One region of the Pelorhabdus rhamnosifermentans genome, then DNA from elsewhere that is predicted to be linked to it. Evidence: riboswitches for the same ligand, from Rfam matches in the RefSeq annotation. Region 1 holds a riboswitch; the other holds the start of a gene.
What was found. Region 1 has a riboswitch for S-adenosylmethionine ahead of Ga0466249_RS18205 (methionine ABC transporter ATP-binding protein). Riboswitches for the same ligand answer to the same signal wherever they lie in the genome.

Region 1 (6,497 bases):
ATCATGAAGCTACCGTCAGTGAGATATTTTATAATCAAGGATTTGCTGATGGCATAAGCCTTATTATGCAGTCGTCAATGTGGGAATCGGTCCGGAGGTAGGGAAAGATAGTAAGGGACTCATAATGACGGGTACGCTGGAAAACAAACTGTTACATTGACAGAGCTTAAGCAAGTTTTTATAATGAATAGAGAGTATAGTTACGGAGGCGCACATGGTTTATCGACATGAACGGGAAGCGGCAGAAGACATGCGTACGAAGCGTGAGCAAATTTTGGATGCAGCGTATGTTATATTTTCCCAAAAAGGTTATCATCGGGCTACGATTGATGAGATTATTGACTTGGCTGCGACAGGCAAAGGTACGGTGTACAATTATTTTCATAATAAAGAAGAGCTCTTTTACATCCTTGTGAAAGAACGAAGCGATCCCTTTGAATTGGCTATTCAGGATGTTGTGGAAAGTTTACAGCCGCCAATGCAAAAAATTCAATTGCTTATTCGCATGTATTTGCAGTTTTATGTTACAAATGCTGACTTATGGCGCGTGTTGATGCATGAAATGCGTGGCTTTTCCGGTAGTAGTGGTTTAACGGAAAAACAACGTGATAAGTATCGCAGTGCTTTTCATGCTACCATTGCGTTGTTAGAAGAAGTCATCCGTGAAGGCATAGAACAGCAAGTGATTCGTCCGTGTAATGCCAATCAGGCTGCTTACGGACTTTTTAGTGTCATTATGATGATGGTCTTTCAAAAATTTGCCGGTACGACACCGGAAAGTTTTGAAAAATCGGCCATACAAATAGCGGATATTTTTTTTCACGGTGTGGCTTGGCGAGAATAAGAAACAGGACCCGTTCGTTATGAACGGGTCCTATCTTTATATTACCAGCCGGCAATGACGGAGCCTTTGAAGTGTTCTTGAATAAAGGCTTTTATTTGATCAGAGTGATAAATTTCAACAAGTTTTAAATAAGCCGGATTGTCTTTATCTTGGCCACGGGCAGCAATGATATTGGCATAAGGTGATTCACCGCTTTCTAAAGCAATCGAATCTTTTACAGGGTTTAAACCAGCTGTAAGGGCGTAATTGGTGTTAATGGCAGCGGCATCAATGTCATCAAGTGAACGAGGAATTTGAGCGGCATCCAGTTCTTTTATGTTCAAATGTTTTGGATTTTCAGCAATATCGTCGGCAGAGGCTGTGAGACCCGCACCTTCTTTTAATTTCAACAGTCCTTTTTGCTGTAACAGTAAAAGTGCGCGCCCCCCGTTTGTTGGGTCGTTTGGAATGGCGATGGTTCCGCCATCAGCCACTTGATTTAAGTCTTTTACTTTCTTCGAGTAAATTCCCATGGGGAAAATAACGCCTTTGCCAATGGATACAATATCAAAACCACGGTCTTTGACAATATTTTTTAGGTAGGGTTCATGTTGAAAACTGTTGAGATCAATATCCCCTTGATTGAGGGCGACATTGGGTTGAATATAATCGTTAAATTCAACGACTTCGATTTTGAGTCCCTGCTTTTCAGCCAACTTTTTCACTTCATCCATAATTTCGGCATGGGGACCAGCAGTGACGCCGACTTTAATGACTTTATTTTCCGGGGCAGTGCTTTGACTGCCGCAGCCTGCGAGCAAGGTCAAAGAGAAGACCACAAGCAGGCTGGTAGTTAAGAATTGAATCAGCTTTTTCATGTGAATTCCTCCAATAAATTAGCGTTTATTTAAGCGATGCGCAACATAATCGCCTAGGCCCTGTACAACTTGAACCATAATAATGAGAATAATCACTGTCATGAGCATAATATCGCCGCGAAACCGCTGATAGCCGTAGCGAATGGCAAGGTCGCCCAGACCGCCGCCGCCGATGGCACCTGCCATGGCAGAATAACCAATGAGATTAATGACTGTAATGGTCAGTCCCAGCGCAATACCCGACATGGCTTCAGGAATTAATACTTTCCAAATAATTTGAAGCGGTGAGGCACCGAGTGACTGAGCGGCTTCAATGAGTCCGTGATCCACTTCTTTTAAGGCGGATTCGATAATACGACCGACAAAAGGAATGGCGGCAATGCTTAGCGGAACCATAGCAGCACTTGTGCCAATCGAGGTACCGGCAATGATTCGTGTGAGAGGAATAATGGCCACCATTAAAATGATAAATGGCACGGAACGTGTGGCATTGACAATGATGGCTAAAAATTTATTTAAGGCCGGCTTTTCAAGAATATGTCCTTTACTTGTTGTTACAAGTGTGACACCAAGGGGGATACCGATGAACGTAGCAATAAGTGCAGAAATCGTTACCATATAGATCGTTTGACCTAAGGCGGTTGTAAGTAAATTAACAATTTCTTGCGACATAACCAATCACCTCAATTCTTAAATCTTTGGCTTGTAAGAAGGTAAATGCTGCTTGAATTTTGGGCTGCTCGCCTGATAGCTCTAGAACAAGTGTACCATAGGGGGTACCATTAATATGATCAATGTTACCATAGAGGATGTTCGCTTCAACATTAAACTGACGAATGAGACTTGCAATGACGGGTTCATCTGCTGAGGTACCGAAAAAGGTTAATTTAATCAGCAAATTGTTGCTTGCTGTGGCGTCTTTGGTGATGACGCGATTACCAAGGAGTTCTTCGATATTATTTTTAGCCAGCGTATTAATGAAGTCTTGTGTTGTTGCTGATTGGGGGGTTGTGAAAATATCGAGTACAGGTCCTTCTTCAACAATCCGTCCATCTTCAATTACAGCGACTTTGTTGCAAATTTCTTTAATGACTTGCATTTCATGCGTTATGAGTACAATGGTTAACTGAAATTTTTTATTAATGTCCTTGAGTAAATTCAAAATGGAATGGGTTGTCTGAGGATCAAGGGCGGATGTGGCCTCATCACACAACAATACTTTGGGATGACTGGCTAAGGCCCGGGCGATACCCACGCGCTGTTTTTGTCCACCACTGAGCTGAGCAGGATAGTGATTCTGTTTGTCAGATAGTTCCACGAGTTCCAGAAGAGGTTGGATTTCCGCTTGAATTTCGGCTTTGCTTTTGCCAGCCAGTTCTAAGGGGAAGGCCACATTGTCAAAAACTGTTCGCGACGATAGCAAATTAAAGTGCTGGAAAATCATACTGATTTTTTTACGTGCTTCTCTGAGATCTTTTTCTTTTAAGTTCGACAGTGCTTGACCGTCAACGGTAACGGTTCCTGTTGTGGGCCGTTCAAGCATATTAATGCAGCGAATGAGCGTACTTTTGCCTGCACCACTTTTGCCGATAATACCAAAAATATCTCCTTTGGCCACATGAAGATTAATATCGGTTAAGGCCGGGACAGGGCCAGATGAGCCTTGATAAGTTTTTGAGATTTGCTGTAAAGTAATCAAAGTATCTTTCCTCCTTAATAAAAATAGAAAACCTCTTCCACATACAGAGGAAGAGGTCAAGTTGAAACCTTGTTCTTCATCTGCCAGGATTTTTCTCCTGTCGGAATTGGCACCGTTCGTTTACACGATGGTTGCCGTAGCTTCATTGGGCCAGTCCCTCAGCCAACTCTTGATGAAAGGATGTGAAGTTGTTAAGAAATATGATAGCAAAGAGTAAAAATCCTGTCAAGAAAAATTTTATTCAAGTAGTTTTGTTAAATTATTAATTTTATTAATTAAAGTGGGAAAGAATGAAAGCAATAAGAAGGAAGTTGATTCCTTTATAGCGAAATGATTTAAAAAAGCGAAAGAACGGAGGGATTCTATGTCAATCAATCCAAAATTACAAGACCCTCACACCGATCAATTATTTCGGGCTGTGTTGGCTATTGAAAATTTAGAAGAATGCTATCAGTTTTTTGAAGATATTTGTACCATTAGTGAACTAAAGGCCATGGCGCAGCGCTTGGAAGTGGCCAGAATGCTTAAAAATGGTACCATTTATGATGATATTGTGACTGAGACGGGGGCGAGTACAGCCACAATCAGCCGCGTAAAACGCTGCCTTTATTATGGGGCTGATGGTTACAAGATGATTTTGCCGAGGTTGGAAACAACAAAGAAAGAGGAGAAGCCTGAATGAAAAACAACCAATTTTTGCCGCAAATAGCTTATGGAACACGTGATTTCTTGCCACAGGAAGCGAAACGAAAAAGAGTGATTGAAAATCGTTTGGCTAATCTTTTCGCTGCCTGGGATTACGATGAAGTCATTACCCCGACTTTTGAATATTTGGAAACGGTCGCAGTGGCATCTGAAAGCACGGGTTATGCACAAAATATGTTTAAATTTTTTGACCAGACCAATCGGCTCCTCGTATTGCGTCCTGAGATGACGACACCGATTGCGCGTGTGGCGTCAACTCGTCTTCATGAAGTAGACCGTCCACTTCGCTTGTCTTATTTGGCCAGTGTTTTTCGCCAAGAGGAATACCAGGCAGGCAGGCAGTGTGAATTTCATCAGGCAGGTGTCGAACTTATGGGGGTTCCCGGCCCGGCAGCTGATGCAGAAGTCATTGCTTTGGCAGTAGAAACTATGGCCGCTTGCGGGTTGAAAGATTTTCAAATTAGTTTAGGACATATGCAGTTTATTAGCGGGCTCATGGAAGAAAGTCACTTATCAGTCATTGAGCGCCAGCAAATCAAACAGCTTCTGATGGCGCGGGATTTGGTGGCGCTAAAAGAGGCTGTGGCAGCCTCGGGCCTGTCGTCTGAAGCCCAACAGGTATTATTAGAACTGCCACTGCTGCATGGTAAGGAAGAACTGCTTGTAGCGGCCCGGAAGTTTGCTCAGCATGATGTTTCGCGGCAGGCTTTGGATGATCTTGCCCAGGTTTTTGAACTATTGAAAAATTATGGCGTGGCTGATCATGTGGAATTTGATCTTGGCATGATTCGCGATTTTGATTATTATACAGGAATTGTATTTGAAGGCTATACGCCGGGACTTGGGTTTCCTGTTTGCGGTGGTGGTCGTTATGATCAATTATTGGCTTCTTTTGGTGCCGATTCTCCTGCTACAGGTTTTGCCTTAGGAATGGAACGCATATTATTGGCTTTAGAACGGCAGCATATTGAACTGCCTATTGTTGAAAAAAGTCTCTATGTAGCTTGGACGGAAAATAAAGCTCAGGAGGCGATTCAAACGGCTACTGAGCTTCGAAAAAAGGGTGCGCGCGTGGCTTTGGCTTTTTTGCCGCAAAGTCGACAAGAAGCAGCAGAATTTGTTCGTGACAAAGGGTATGAAGAACTGATTTATTGTGGAGACTAAGCGATGTTTAAACGAGTAAAACAATTTTTGCGCGCCCTAACAGCCAAAATAGACCAAGCTGACGAAGACTTTCTGAGTCACTATTTAACAACAACTGAACAGGCGTTATTTCAACAAATGACCTTGCCTGATAGGCGTCATTCTTTGAATGTTGCCTATTGTGCACAGCAACTAATGAAGCCGATGATGCACAGTAAACAGAGGTTACTGGTGCGTTCGGCTTTGCTTCATGACATAGGGCGTGCCGAAAAGAATTTAAGCACAGCCATGAAGGTCATGGCTGTGCTTTTTTCAGCGGCTTTTCCGAACTTTTCGCGTCGTTGGTCCGAAACAAAAGGAACAAAGTATATAAAATATGACCTAGCAAATTTTCGCCAGGTCTTGTTTGTTTATTATCATCATGGTGAAATGGGTGCTTGCCGTTTACAAAAATTGGGCGCGGAGCCGGAAATTATTGAACTTGTTGCCAAGCATCATGATCTTCCAGCTGCCGATGATTCACCTGAACTCGTTATTTTACGTCAGGCTGATCAAATGAATTAATAGCCTTTGTATTTATCAATCACATTGTGCATATCTGTTTTTTCTATAAAGCGTGATAGATTGTCAGCAAATAGCTTCATGGCTCGATCCATATAATAAGGCGACATGGCTGCACTATGGGGTGTAATAATGACATTGGGCATTTCCCATAAGGGGCTTGTTTTTGGCAAAGGTTCATTCATAAATACATCCAGTCCGGCTCCCTGAATTTCTTCTGCTTGTAAGGCGGCAATGAGGTCTGCTTCTACTACAACATCCCCTCGGGCGATATTGATGAAGTAGGCCGTTTTTTTCATGGCAGTAAAGTGCTGCCGTTGAATATAGTTATGTGTTTCTGGCGTGAGCGGCAAAGCGACGACAACGACATCGGAGATGGCAAGCATGTCATCTAATTCAGCTGGATTATAGAGACGGTCAATAAAAATTTCTGCTGTCACTTCTCGTTTGGTTGCTACGACATTCATGCCAAAGGCTTTGGCTTTCTTGGCAACCTCCCGGCCAATACTTCCTAAACCGATAATGGCTAAGGTTTTTTCATACAGTTCATCTGTGTAAACACGTTTCCATACTTTGGCTTGCTGATTTTTAGCACATAAGTGCAGGCCACGCGTAAAGGAAAGAAGCAAGGCAAAGACATGCTCGGATACGGGAATTCCGTGAATGCCTTTCGAATTCGTTAAGATAA
Region 2 (6,497 bases), on a different contig from region 1:
GCCAATAATCGACATCAGAAAAATTCATCTGTTCAACAGGTGCACCCGTAATAATCATGCCATCGAATTTTTTGTCTTGAATGTCTTCGAATAGCTCATAATATTTGACTAAATGTGCCTTCGGTGTATTACGGGAAGAATGTGATTTTGGATAAAGCAATGTAATGTCGATTTGTAAAGGCGAATTACTTAAGAGCCTTAGTATTTGCGTTTCAGTCGTAATTTTGTCAGGCATCAGGTTTAAAATAATAATATTCAGTGGCCGAATATCCTGATGAAAAGCCCGCTCCTCATTAATAACAAAAATGTTTTCATTGTTCAAAACTTCAGTTGACGGAAGATCATTTGGTATGTTTATTGGCATATGCTCCAACCCCTTCTTAAAAAGAATAGCCTCTTTCAATTGAAAGAGGCTATTCTATGAACTACTACCCTCTCTCATCTTTCAATGCGAACATCGCAGGAATTGGCACCGTGATATTTAAATAAATACCGGTTGCCGGGTTTCATCGGGCCAGTCCCTCCACCACTCTAGATAAGAAATCAAGACTATTCAATTGTAAAAGAAAAGGCCAAGCATAGGATCCCATCCTCATGCTTAGCCTTCAATTTTTTTGATCAGCTAAGTCAGTAACTTTTTGCTTTTTTATCATCTTACACCATTACAATCTTTCCGTCAAGAAAATTTTCTGGTTTTTTCGAAAGGCCAATACTGTGACCTGATTCCAATTGTTCCTTACTGCCTGATTCAAAACCGGCGCAATGCTTGACACATTAAACTGGGGACCAAATTCATGATTAATCATTGTCTCTTATATGCCATCACCATTAAGACCCACAAGTGAAGGAAATCGTTGTTTTTCCGTGCGATCAATTTGGACGATTTTCCCATCTTTAATGACAATAACCACTTGACCAAACTCTAAGGCTTGACAAGCCTCCAGAATACCCGCCCTCGCAGCCGCATAATTGCAACCTCTGCGGATATTTTTTTCCGGCTTGGCCAGTGTTTCCAAATCGCACGGACGGATCTTTTCATTTCGCTCAATTTGAATCAAACGAAAATTCTGCGTCATTAACGTAATATTGCCATGACCAATATCTTTTACAATAGCCATAATCTGCTCCAATGCCTCCGACGTAATTGAATGCTTTTTTGCCAACATTTCCATTCCCCTCTCGATCATTTTAAAAAAACAGAGGTAAAAAAAATAACCCTTTTATAAGAAAAAGGGTTAGTAAGAACCACCTTCTCTCATCTTCCAGGAATCATCCTGTTGGAATTAGCACCTTGCGCAAGCGCCGGTTGCCGGGTGTCATCGGGCCAGTCCCTCGACCACTCTTTATAAGAGTCTTACTATAAAAGTTGACTAAACTGGATAAACGATTTTCTCTGGACTATTTGAGTGCGGCATTCATGCTGCCTGTATAATAACCAGTTAAATCTAAGGTAACAAAAGTAAAACCAAGGTTTTTGAGCTGTTCAACAACCTTTTGTCGCACTTCAATCTGACTGAATTGGTGAATCTGATTGGCATCTACTTCAATCCGCGCCAAATTGCCATGATGTCTGACCCTGACTTGACCGGGACAAATCCTTTTGATAAATTCCTCAGCCTGCTCAATTTGACTCAGTCGTTCTGCCGTTATTTTTTCTCCGTAAGCTACGCGGGATGATAAACAAGCGGCACTCGGTTTATCCCACGTCGGAAGTCCCCATTCTTTCGACAACTGACGAATTTCGTTTTTTGTTAATCCCGCTTCAAGAAGTGGTGAAGCCACTTTGTTAAGTTCTTCAACAGCTTTCATTCCTGGCCGAAAATCCTCGGCATCATCAGCATTGGATCCTTCAAGTACCCAGTCATAACCCGTGTTGTTCGCCCATCTAGCAATTTCACTAAAACGAGTCTTTTTACAAAAATAACAGCGCTGTGCATTATTTACAACAAAATTTTCATCACCGAGTTCATTAATAGCTAAAAGAACATGACGAATTCCTATTCGTTTGGCAAACTTCACTGTTTCTTGCTTTTCACTTTCAGGCAATGTAGGCGAATAGGCTGTCACAGCGACGGCTTTCTCACCTAAAATCTTGGCTGCAGCCGCAGCTAAGAACGTACTGTCCACACCGCCGGAAAAACCAATTACCACACTTTCAAAGTTTTGCAGTAATTCATTAAGCCTTATGAGTTTCTGCTGCACAATCTCCATATAAATTCTCCTTTAAATAACAAAAAAGACTAACTACATCCCTTGATAGAGACATAATTAGCCTTCAGTTTTTCTGATCAGCTACTAACAATATAAACATTTGTTATAAATTTAGCACAATCCATAGGCTTTTGTCAATTCCAATATTTAGCCTTTGACCATTTATTTTCATATGTTCCATACACCACTGATGCACAATTTTCCCTTTAGCAGGAGTATAATGACTTTTCATCGTATTTATTTAGTATATTTTTTATTTTAAGGAGGAACACCATGCAATCTTTTCACAAACATCTCATCACAGCGATAGCCGTTTTAGCCATCTTTTCAGTTGGCTTTTTTGCTGGCTGCAGCCAAAAACCGCTGACATCAGCCCAGACAAAAACAGCCCAACAAACTCCCCCTTCCATGCCTGAGCAAGTCAAAGGCGTACATAACGTCTCTGCTACAGGAACCATTGATGTTGCCTTTTCACCGCACGGCGGCATTACGGCGATGATCGTAGACGAAATTTCTAAGGCCAAGCACAGTATCCAAATTCAAGCTTATAGCTTTACATCACAGCCCATTATGAACGCCCTGATGGATGCAAAAAAACGCGGCGTCGATGTACGCATTATTATCGATAAAAGCAATATTGAAGGAACAGACTCCCGCGGCCAGCATGAAAAAGAATTACTGAACTCTCTCGTGGATAGCGGCATTACCATGAAAGTGGATTCAGAATTTCAGATTGCTCACAGCAAAGTCATGATTATCGATAGCCAAGATGTCATTACAGGATCATTTAACTTTACGGCCAGTGCCGAAAATAATAATGCTGAAAACTGCTTAATTCTTCATAGCAACAAAGCCCTTGCTGCCGAATATATAAAAAATTGGCAATGGCGCTGGGATGCAACGACTACTTATAGTAAATAATCAGCAGCTTCTACAAAAAAGCAGTCATATCATACTTTTTTTCTTAACAGGACAGTCTTGGCTGTCCTGTTTTTATTTTACCTTCTGTTGGGCAACAACCATATCCTCTGGCGTATTTAAATTAAAAAACAGCTGCTTTACATCACCCAATTTGATTAGTTTATCACCTGAAATTTTACATACTCTAACCCTTTGATATAGCTGAACGACTTGTCTGATATTGGAACGCAAACAATCTTCAATGGGCTCAATGCAACGCCGGGAATAGATGGCACACAAGGGTTCCCATTTTCCATTGACCTCAGGAACGACAGGGATAAACCATCATATTCAGCAACCAAATTCACTTTGCCTTCTTTCGGTTCCGTTAATCTCAGTCCTTGTCCGCTTACTGCCTGAGCCAACCGCAGACCCGCCTCATTTTCATGAATTCGTCCGGCTTCCACTTTCCAGACATAAAGATGCTCTTTCCCTAATTTCAATAGCTCCGGAATATCATCTGGCGTAATAATGTGGCCCTTTTTAAAAGCTCTCCCCTTATATTCCCCCGGTATAATCTTGGTAATATCATGACATAGGACATGGCCTACAGCCTCTTCAACCTTGACAATATCCATATTAAACTCAGCCCTTCCCAACTATTCCTTCTAAGTACTAACGGACCACTTCGATCAGATCTCCTGCTTTAATCCAACCATTTGTGAGAATTTTCGCAAAAATTCCTTCGCGAGGCATAATACAGTCACCTGTTTTTTGGCGTATGGCACAACCTGCATGACACTCTTTGCCAATCTGAGTCACTTCCATCAACACATTGCCAACCTTGAGTTTCGTGCCAACAGGTAATTCAAATAACGTAATGCCTTCCGTAGTCAAATTTTCGGCAAAACTACCGGACTCTAATTTTTCCAATCCTAATTGCTCCATTTTATGAATACTTTCATTGCCCAATAAGCTAACTTGCCTGTGCCACTTTCCAGCATGTGCATCACTCTCAAGACCGCAATCAATTGAAAAATATCCCTTAGCAATAGGATGTTTGGGCACACCCTTTTCTTCGCTGATATTCACGGCTATTACCTTCGCCATTATTTTTTCACTCCTCCCGATTCTTGTCTCTCATGACATGACCGCTTTTTCCGCCCGCTTTTTCTAATAGTTGAATGTCTGTAATACTCATCCAACGGTCTACGGCTTTACTCATATCATAAATGGTCAGTGCGGCAATACTCACCCCACTCATGGCTTCCATTTCCACACCCGTCTTCCCCGTTGTTTTCACTTGACACCGAATAACAATCCATGACTTTTCTTCGTCAATATCAAAGGTAATATCTACAGACGTCAACATGAGAGGGTGGCACATGGGAATCAGTGTTGATGTCTGCTTGGCGCCCATAATGCCGGCAACTTGAGCAACTCCCAGAACATCACCTTTTTTTATACCGCCACTCTTAATAGCCATTAAAGTCGTTTGCTTCATATGCACAATTGCCTGGGCAATCGCGATACGCACGGTATCCCCTTTCTCACTGACATCCACCATCCGAGCATGGCCTGCTTCATTAAAATGGGTAAATTCCATCATTATCCTCCGATCTGATACATCTTCCGCTTATTATCCATTCCCCAACCTTCAGACAAATGATGACGTTGCGGCTTTTCAAAAATGGCCTGTTTGAATAATTCAGCTAATTTTTCCTCACTAGACGGACTGTTAAAAGCTCCTTTTAGATCAATTTCATGGTTGCTAAACAAACATCCCCGCAATTTTCCATCGGCAGTCAGGCGAATGCGATTACATTCCGCACAAAAATAATGACTCATGGGACTAATAAAGCCAATCGTACCCTTGCCATTCTTGATGTTATAACATTTAGCCGGACCACTCCCCCGCACAACCTGCCCCGGGATCAATTCGTAAGAAGTGTCAATAATGTCCTTTACTTCATTAACACTCATTAACCGTTGTTGTTGAAAAAAAGGCAACTCACCAATAGGCATAAATTCGATAAACCGTACATGAAGCGGCCGGTCATAAGCTAGTTGTACAAAATCAAGAATTTCCTGCTCATTAATGCCCCGCATGACAACCATATTGATTTTTACTGGCGAAAGGCCAATTTGCAATGCTTTTTCGATTGCCGTGACTACGTCCGTCAAATGCCCCCGCCTAGTAATATAATTAAATTGATCGTCTTGCAAGCTGTCCAAACTAAAATTTACGCGAGTCAAACCAGCTGCCTTCAATGCTTCAGCCATAGGCGGAAACAGAACACCATTCGTTGTCATACTAATATCTTCAATCTCATGAATTTGAGAAATCATTTGAATAAGCTTTGTTATATTCTTCCGTACAAGCGGTTCTCCGCCAGTCAATCGAACCTTACGAATACCATGTTGCGCCGCTACACGAATAAATCGTGCAATCTGTTCCAGTGACAAAATATTCGAATGACCAAGATTTTCTATTCCCTCTTCCGGCATACAGTAGCGACAGCGCAAATTGCAGCGGTCCGTCACAGAAATCCGTAAATAATTAATTTTTCTTTCATAATTATCTAACATGATTTTTTCCACTTCCTTCCTGAATACTGCATAAAAGAAAATGTCTTATCCGTTACAAATAAATACTTACAATAACAAATGAAGTTATTTCAACGTGAGAAATACGCAGGCCTTATATCTAGTTTATCAGATAATTCAACAAGCCACAATTCACTCAAGAAACTCTTCTATCCAGATTTAAATAAATCATATCCAAGCTTAAAATTTTCTTATTGCACCCCTCATTCAGAAACTAACCTTATGTTTATACATTTTCTACAAAGCATGATATAACATATAGCATGCTGATCCCCACATAAAAACTGCCGAGATCTTATTTATAACTATAGCTCCTTGTGTAAACCACTTTTGGCTACCCAATATTCGTCCAAGAGCCGCCAAGAAAAAAAACCAAAACCAAGACACAAGAATACAAGCTGTTGTAAATAAAAACTTATCTTTGCCCTCATAATTAACCGAGCTTGTACCAATCACTCCAATCGTGTCAAGCACCGCGTGAGGGTTCAGCAAAGATACAGTAGCTGCAAAAATAATTTGCTGCTTGATTGAAAAATTTTTACTTGTTTGATCATTACTCTGTACTCTCGTATTGTTCCAAGTAAGCCATCCCATATAACACAAAAATATAGTTCCACTTCCTACTAAAATCATTTTAAAGAACCCGAATTTTAAAAGCAACAAAGAAACACCCTCAACGCTCACTAAAATAAGTAACGTGTCGCAAAGTGATGCAGCAATTACTACTGGTAGCGCTTTCAAAAAACTTATTTGTGTTGCCCCTTGATTAAACACAAATA

Region 2: it holds a riboswitch for S-adenosylmethionine, as region 1 does, so the genes downstream of both, Ga0466249_RS10615 (YezD family protein) here and Ga0466249_RS18205 (methionine ABC transporter ATP-binding protein) in region 1, are expected to answer to the same signal.

What each region holds. Positions count from the first base shown of each region.
Region 1 is NZ_JAHGVE010000018.1:26,037-32,533, forward strand. It holds gene Ga0466249_RS18185 (hypothetical protein) at 1-101, shown strand, start outside; gene Ga0466249_RS18190 (TetR/AcrR family transcriptional regulator) at 215-844, shown strand; gene Ga0466249_RS18195 (MetQ/NlpA family ABC transporter substrate-binding protein) at 886-1,701, opposite strand; gene Ga0466249_RS18200 (methionine ABC transporter permease) at 1,720-2,373, opposite strand; gene Ga0466249_RS18205 (methionine ABC transporter ATP-binding protein) at 2,354-3,400, opposite strand; SAM riboswitch class I at 3,474-3,579, opposite strand; gene Ga0466249_RS18210 (YerC/YecD family TrpR-related protein) at 3,765-4,082, shown strand; gene hisZ (ATP phosphoribosyltransferase regulatory subunit) at 4,079-5,269, shown strand; gene Ga0466249_RS18220 (HDIG domain-containing metalloprotein) at 5,273-5,812, shown strand; gene Ga0466249_RS18225 (D-2-hydroxyacid dehydrogenase) at 5,809-6,497, opposite strand, start outside.
Region 2 is NZ_JAHGVE010000007.1:181,460-187,956, reverse strand. It holds gene metA (homoserine O-acetyltransferase MetA) at 1-364, opposite strand, end outside; SAM riboswitch class I at 436-542, opposite strand; gene Ga0466249_RS10615 (YezD family protein) at 813-1,166, opposite strand; SAM riboswitch class I at 1,253-1,352, opposite strand; gene larE (ATP-dependent sacrificial sulfur transferase LarE) at 1,399-2,211, opposite strand; gene Ga0466249_RS10605 (phospholipase D family nuclease) at 2,485-3,132, shown strand; gene Ga0466249_RS10600 (DUF8806 domain-containing protein) at 3,288-3,749, opposite strand; gene Ga0466249_RS10595 (MOSC domain-containing protein) at 3,787-4,221, opposite strand; gene moaC (cyclic pyranopterin monophosphate synthase MoaC) at 4,229-4,720, opposite strand; gene moaA (GTP 3',8-cyclase MoaA) at 4,720-5,700, opposite strand; gene Ga0466249_RS10580 (LysE/ArgO family amino acid transporter) at 5,956-6,497, opposite strand, start outside.